3 regions of the Roseateles sp. FW301-B2 genome follow, and region 1 is predicted to be linked to each of the others. Evidence: predicted binding sites of a transcription regulator. Region 1 holds the regulator's gene; each other region holds the start of a gene.
What was found. Region 1 encodes FNR, which switches genes on or off when oxygen is low (the NO sensors DNR and NnrR bind a similar motif). Its sites were predicted from a motif close to TTGATNNNNATCAA; they were not measured.
Positions count from the first base shown of each region.

Region 2: AC3WQY_RS21825 (2-oxoacid:acceptor oxidoreductase family protein) is a predicted target of FNR. The motif match lies at 1,034-1,047, and genes of this name have one in related genera.
Region 3: AC3WQY_RS23520 (FeoA family protein) is a predicted target of FNR. The motif match lies at 898-911, and genes of this name have one in related genera.

Region 1 is NZ_JBYTBE010000017.1:12,697-14,956, forward strand. It holds gene ccoG (cytochrome c oxidase accessory protein CcoG) at 1-236, shown strand, start outside; gene AC3WQY_RS13160 (hypothetical protein) at 268-522, shown strand; gene AC3WQY_RS13165 (hypothetical protein) at 662-883, shown strand; gene fnr (fumarate/nitrate reduction transcriptional regulator Fnr) at 921-1,655, opposite strand; gene hemN (oxygen-independent coproporphyrinogen III oxidase) at 1,835-2,260, shown strand, end outside.
Region 2 is NZ_JBYTBE010000043.1:19,946-22,205, reverse strand. It holds gene porA (pyruvate ferredoxin oxidoreductase) at 1-394, opposite strand, end outside; gene AC3WQY_RS21825 (2-oxoacid:acceptor oxidoreductase family protein) at 378-971, opposite strand; gene AC3WQY_RS21820 (hypothetical protein) at 1,144-2,260, shown strand, end outside.
Region 3 is NZ_JBYTBE010000053.1:8,245-10,504, forward strand. It holds gene feoB (ferrous iron transport protein B) at 1-527, opposite strand, end outside; gene AC3WQY_RS23520 (FeoA family protein) at 546-803, opposite strand; gene AC3WQY_RS23525 (BMP family lipoprotein) at 1,120-2,103, shown strand; gene AC3WQY_RS23530 (ABC transporter ATP-binding protein) at 2,130-2,260, shown strand, end outside.

The DNA.
Region 1 (2,260 bases):
TCACGCTGACGGCCTCCGGCCTGCTGGGCCTGCGCATGCAGCCCGCGGTGGACGTCGTTGCGGTCGGACCCGCCGAGGCGCGCTGGATCTCGGTGGCGCTGCGCGTGCCGCCCGAGGTCGCGGCCAGCGAGGGCGCCGGCGCCCATCCGATCCAGTTCGAGATCCGCCGCCTCGCCAGCCCGGGCACCGACGCCGGCAGTCTGATGGAAAAATCAACCTTTGTGCTGCCGCGTTGAGCGGCGGCCCATTCATCCGAAAGAGCACGCCATGAGCAAGCAGCAAGACCTGACCCCGGCCGACAAGCCCGCCCCCTGGTGGCGCGAACGCATGATGTGGCTGGTGGTGGGCGGCCCGTCGGTGGTGATCGTCGCCTGCATCGCCACGCTGACGCTGGCGATCCGTTTCCCGGATCCGGTGATCGAGACCAAAGCCCGCCTGTCGGCCGACAGTGCGGAAGAGCAGGGCGCGGCCCTGCAGCCCGCCATCAAGGCCCGCAACCATGCGGCGACGGGCGGCCACTGACGCAGCAGACTCACAAGCCGAGGGGGCGCGTATGGGTGAAGCAGGGGACGCAGCAGGGGACGAAGCAGGGGACGAAGCAGGGGACGAAGCAGGTATTGAGCGCAGGCCAGGTGACCGGCCGGGGCTGGTGCGTTCGGCCATGTTCATCCTCTGGCCGTCCTTCTTCATGGCCGGCGTGACCGTGGCGCTGGTGTTCGCGGTGGTGGACCCCAGCGATCTGAGTTGGTTCGGCGCGGCCCCGATGGCGCTGCCGCGCGCCGCCATCTACACGCTCAGCTTCCTGATCTTCTGGCTGCTCATCAGCGCCGCATCGGCGATGTCGCTGTACCTGGCCCAGCAACAAAAAAGCCCGCCTCAGTAGCGGGCCTGGGCGGGCGTTTGAGGCTTTGCGGCCGCGCTCAGCAGGTGGTGCTGTTGACCAGCTTCTGCAGCCCCGGCTGATCCATGATGCGGATCTGGCGCTGCTTCACTTCCAGCAGCCCGTCTTCCTGGAACTTCGAGAAGGTGCGGCTGACCGTCTCCAGCTTCAGGCCCAGATAGCTGCCGATTTCCTCGCGCGTCATGCGCAGCACCAGGGCCGAGGCCGAGAAGCCGCGCGCCTGCAGGCGCTGGGTCAGGTTGAGCAGGAAGGCCGCCAGGCGCTCCTCGGCGCGCATGCTGCCCAACAGCAGCATCACGCCATGGTCGCGCACGATTTCGCGGCTCATGATCTTGTGGAACTGGTGCTGCAGATCGGTGAATTCGCGCGACAGCTCTTCCAACTGGCTGTAGGGGATCACGCAGACCTGCGAGTCCTCCAAGGCCACGGCGTCGCAGCTGTGGCGGTCATTGCTGATGCCGTCCAGCCCCAGCAACTCGCCGGCCATCTGGAAGCCGGTGACCTGGTCGCGCCCGTCTTCGGAAGACACGCAGGTCTTGAAGAACCCGGTGCGCACCGCATAAAGCGACTGGAAGGAGTCCCCGGTACGGAACAGCGTGTCGCCGCGTTCGACATTGCGGCGTGTGGCCACCAGGGCGTCCAGTTGATCCAGGTCACCCTTGGACAGGCCGACGGGCAAGCACAACTCCCGCAGGTTGCAGCTGGAACAAGCTACCTTGAAGGGCTCGATCTTGATGGCGTGGTTGGCATTCATGTGGCGAATTATGGTGGCTGGGCCCGGAGCTGGGGCGGATTCCGCACCCGATGGCGTGCCTGTGTGCATAGAGTTGAACATGATGCTCCTCAAGATTGACGCCATTCTTTCTCTATGCTCGCGCTGCAAGATTGACCCAAGTCAAACGCCCTGTCAACGGGCTTGGCACAGTACGGTCCATGGAACCAAGAGTCGCTGAACCCCTGCCAGGCATCACCGAAGACGTGTTGCGCCGCTTTGACGTTTCCGGGCCGCGCTACACCTCCTACCCGACTGCCGACCGTTTCGTCGAGGCCTTTACCACCACCCAATACCGTCAGGCCCTGCAACAGCGGGCCCAGGGCGGCGTGGTGGGCGGCGGCGCGCCGCTGTCCATCTATGTGCACATCCCCTTCTGCGAGTCGGTCTGCTATTACTGCGCTTGCAACAAGGTCATCACCAAGCACCATGAGAAGGCGGCCGAATACCTGGACGCGCTGGTCACGGAGATGGACCTGACCCTGGCGGATCTCGGACGCACCCAGTCGGTGTCGCAGCTGCATCTGGGCGGCGGTTCACCGACCTTCCTCAGCGATGCGGAGCTGACGCGCCTGATGGACGACATT
Region 2 (2,260 bases), on a different contig from region 1:
TCCAGCCGCAATCGCGCTGGCTCATCGAGTCGCTGTGATCGTTCCAGATATTGATGGGCGCACCGATGGCGCGGTTCGCCACCGTCATCACGATCGGCAGGCCCAGGCCCGAGGCGTTGTAGACCGCCTCGGCCATGAAGAGCAGGCCCTGGCTGGCGGTGGCGGTGTAGCTGCGCGCGCCGGCCGCCGAGGCGCCGATGGCCACGCTCATGGCCGCGAATTCACTCTCCACATTGATGAACTCGCAGGGCGTGAGCGTGCCATCCTTCACCAGCTCGCCGAGGCCCTCGACGATATGCGTCTGCGGCGAGATCGGGTAGGCGCAGATCACCTCGGGGCGGCACAGCGCCACCGCTTCGGCCACGGCGTGCGAGCCTTCACATTGCTTGAGCATGGTGGGCCAACTCCTGCATTTCCTGGCTGACGAACTCGAAGGCCTCGGCGGCTGCGGCGATGTTGGCGGCAGCCAGCTTGGCGCTGAACTTGGCCTGGATGGCATGCGACACCGCCGCCAGCGACACCAGGCCCGAGAGCGCCGCAAAGCCGCCCAGCAGCACCGCATTCGGCAGCGGCCGACCGAGATGCTTGAGCGCGATCTCGGTGGCCGGCACGGTGGTGAGGCGCTCGTGGCGGAAGCGCGCCGCCACCTCGGCCAGGCCCAGCTCGTCGAAGCTGCGCCGGCTGTTGATGAGCACATAGCCATCCGGCTTGAGCCCCTGGAACACATCCACCTGGTGCAGGAGCGTGGGGTCCTGCACGATCAGCACATCGGGCGCCAGGATGGGCTCGCGCAGGCGGATTTCGCGCTCCGCGATGCGGCAGAAGGCCACCACCGGCGCGCCGGTGCGCTCCGAGCCGAAGCTGGGGAAGGCCTGGGCATGGCGGCCCTGCTCGAAAGCGGCGACCGACAGCAGCTCGGCCGCCGTCACCACGCCCTGGCCACCACGGCCGTGAATACGGATCTGCAACATCGGGGGCGCTCCCTCCCTTGAGTGGGTGCTGCCTATTCTTCGCCCGCGCAAGGCCCGGCGACATGACGAATATCAACCTCGGCCTTGCTCCGGCGCCGCATCCACCAGGTCGAGGATGCCGGGCCCGGCCGGGCTGGCTACGCTTCGAGGCCCCCACTGCCCGCTCACTGCCATGCCCTTGCTCCAGGTCGACCCCAAGCTGCTTGACGCCGCCAACGCCTTTCGCAAGAACCCCGCCGCCGGCCTGCCGCCGCTGCTGGCTGCCGTGGGCGCCCCGCACGACGTGCAGTTGCTGGTCACGCCGCTGGGTGAGCTGAAGAACGAGCAGCAGCCGGAGCTCAGCGCCAAGCTGCTCGACGCCGCCGGCAAGACCGCCACCACGCAGCTCGGCTGGGAATGGTCGGCGCAGGCCGATGCCTCCCTGGGCCTCAGCATCGCCCCCATGCTGGACGCCGAGGAGAACCGGCAGCTGGGCATAGCACCGGCCGACGGCCATGTCGTGATGTCCTATGGCGCGGCGCTGAGCCTCTCGGCCGGGCTGGGCGGCCAGCAGAGCATCGGCGCATGGGGCCAGGCCAGCGCCAATCTCTCGGCCGGCACCGATGCCCGTCTCTGGTGGTATGTGCAGGCCGAGAACAGGGCCAGCGTGGTCGACGCGGCCGCAGACGCCGCGCGCTACTGGCTGCTGCCCAACGACCTGGAGGGCCTGCTCAGGCTCGCCCCCGATCCGATGTTCTGGGGCCTGCGCCTGGACCTGAAGGCCCAGCTGACGGCGGGCCTGAGCGTGGGGGCGAAAGCCGGCTGGACCGCCTGGACCTACGGCCTGGATGGCGCGCGTGCCGGCGTCGGGTTGAGCGTGGGCATGGATGCGCGCCTGCAGCTGCAGCACCAGGGTGGCATGCGCCTGCATGTGCGGCCCGAGCAGCGCGGCGGCGCCTGGGGCCTGAAGCTGGAGCTGGAGACTCTGGACGCGCATGACGAGCGCTTCGGTGTGACGCTCAGCGCCGGCCTGGATCTGCGTGCGTTGGCCGCCAGCGCCGAGCGCGCGCTGCGCGCCGGCTGGCCCGCGCTCGATGCCGGCAGGCTGAGCGCGCTGACCCAGCCCGGCACGGCCCTGGGCGCACAACTGGGCGAGCTGCTGAGGGCGAAGATAGCCAATCCGGAGCTGGAGCAACTGGCATTGCTGCTGTTCGGCCAGCGCGCGCTGCCGGATGTCGAGCGCCAGCTGGTGGACCGCCTCACGGCGCCGCTGGTGGACGCGCTGGACAACGCCTCGCAGCAGCTGGCCA
Region 3 (2,260 bases), on a different contig from region 1:
TCCAGCAACTGGCGCAACTCGTCCAGGCCATGGCCCTGGGTGGCGACGGTGCGCACCACCGGCACGCCCAGCGCCTCGGCGAGCGCCTGGGCATCGATGTGCAGGCCGCGCGCGGCGGCCAGGTCGGCCATGTTCAGCGCCACCACGCAGGGCAGGCCCTGGCGCTGCAGCGACAGCACCAGGCGCAGATTGCGGCGCAGATTGGTGGCGTCGAGCACGCAGATGATCAGGTCGGGCCGCTTCTCGCCCTTGGCGCGTCCGGCCAGCACATCGCAGGTGACGCGCTCATCGGGCGAGCGTGGGTAGAGGCTGTAGGTGCCGGGCAGGTCCAGCAGGCGCAGGCTCTTGCCGGCCAGGGTCTTGAGCCGGCCCTCCTTGCGCTCCACGGTGACGCCGGCGTAGTTGGCCACCTTCTGGCGGCTGCCGGTGAGGCGGTTGAAGAGGGCGGTCTTGCCGCAGTTCGGATTGCCCACCAGGGCCAGCAAGGGGCCGGCCGGGTGGATGTGGATGACCGAGGATGCCGTCATGCGAAAGATGCCGCGGGCTCAGGCCGCCACCAGTTGCACGCAGGCGGCTTCGGCCTCGCGCAGCGCAAAGGTGGATTGGCCGATGCGCACCACCAGCGGGTCGCCACCGGGCAGGCCGCGCGCCAGCACGCTGACATGCTCACCGGCGACGAAGCCGATTTCCTCCAGCCATTGCGGCCATTCCGGCGCATGCGCCGGCGCCGCCAGCCCGGCCACACGGTGGGCTGCACCCAGGGAGGCACGCGCGAGCGTGAACATGGAAGCGGGCTGGGACATGGGCGGGCCTTGCGGAGCGGTTGAGGGCGACGGATTCATTCTAAATGCGAAGAAATCGCATTCAGATCCCCATGGCTTTGTTTGCCCAGATGCTTTGATTTGGCGCAATTTGCTGCGGCGCCGCGGATTTGCGCAAACGAGCAAAGACGGGCGCGCAAACGTTTAGCGTTTTCCTTAGAAGCCGATACACTCGCGTTTTTTAGAATGCCCCTATCCCCGCCGGCCGCCCGTTCCGATCCGCAAGAATCGCCGTTCGGGCCCGCCCCCGTGCATGCTGGCGTCTATCCCAACCTGTGCAAGCTTGTATAGGACCGCAATGAAGCTCACTCTGTCTACGCTGGCCGGCGCTGCCCTGGCCCTTGCCGCCTCGTCCGCCGCCATCGCGCAGGCCACGCCGGCGGTGATCTTCGACATGGGCGGCAAGTTCGACAAGTCCTTCAACGAGTCGGCCTACCGCGGCGTGGAGCGCTGGAAGGCCGAGACCGGCGGCAAGTACCTCGAATTCGAGATCAGCAACGAGACCCAGCGCGTGCAGGCGATCCGCCGCATGGCCGAGCGTGGCGCCAGCCCCATCATCTCGATCGGCTTTGCCCAGGCCTCGGCGCTGGAGCAGGTGGCCAAGGAGTTCCCCAAGACCAAGTTCGCCATCGTCGACATGGTGGTGAACCAGCCCAATGTGCAGTCGCTGGTGTTCAAGGAGCATGAGGGAAGCTTCCTGGTCGGCGCGATGGCCACGCTCAGCAGCAAGACCGGCAAGGTCGGCTTCGTGGGCGGCATGGACATCCCGCTGATCCGCAAGTTCCAGTGCGGCTACGAGCAGGGCGCCAAGGCGGCCAATGCCAAGACCGAGGTGTTCTCCAACATGACCGGCACCACCGCCACCGCCTGGAACGACCCCACGCGCGGCGGTGAGCTGGCCAAGGCCCAGTTCGCCAAGGGCGTGGACGTGGTGTTCGCGGCCGCCGGCGGCACCGGCACCGGTGTCTACCAGGCCGCCAAGGATGCCGGCAAGCTGGCCATCGGCGTGGACAGCAACCAGAACCATATCCAGCCCGGCACCATGCTGACCTCCATGGTCAAGCGCGTGGACGTGGCGGTCTACAACGTGCTGAAGGACTGGAAGGCCGGCGTCAGCGTGCTCGGGCTCAAGGAGGGCGGCGTCGACTACGCCGTCGATCAGCACAACGCCAAGCTCATCACGCCCGCGCTGAAGACCAAGGTCGAGGCCTACAAGGCGGACATCATTGCCGGCAAGATCAAGGTGGCCGACTACATGGCCGACAACGCCTGCAAGTATTGAAGAAGCAGCCAATAGCAGAGCGGCCCATGTCTGATTCCAAGCGCGCGCCGGCGGTCCGGCTGTGCGAGATTTCCAAGCGCTTCGGCGCGGTGCAGGCCAACCGCGGCGTGACGCTGGCGGTGGCGCCCGGCACGGTGCATGGCATCGTGGGCGAGAA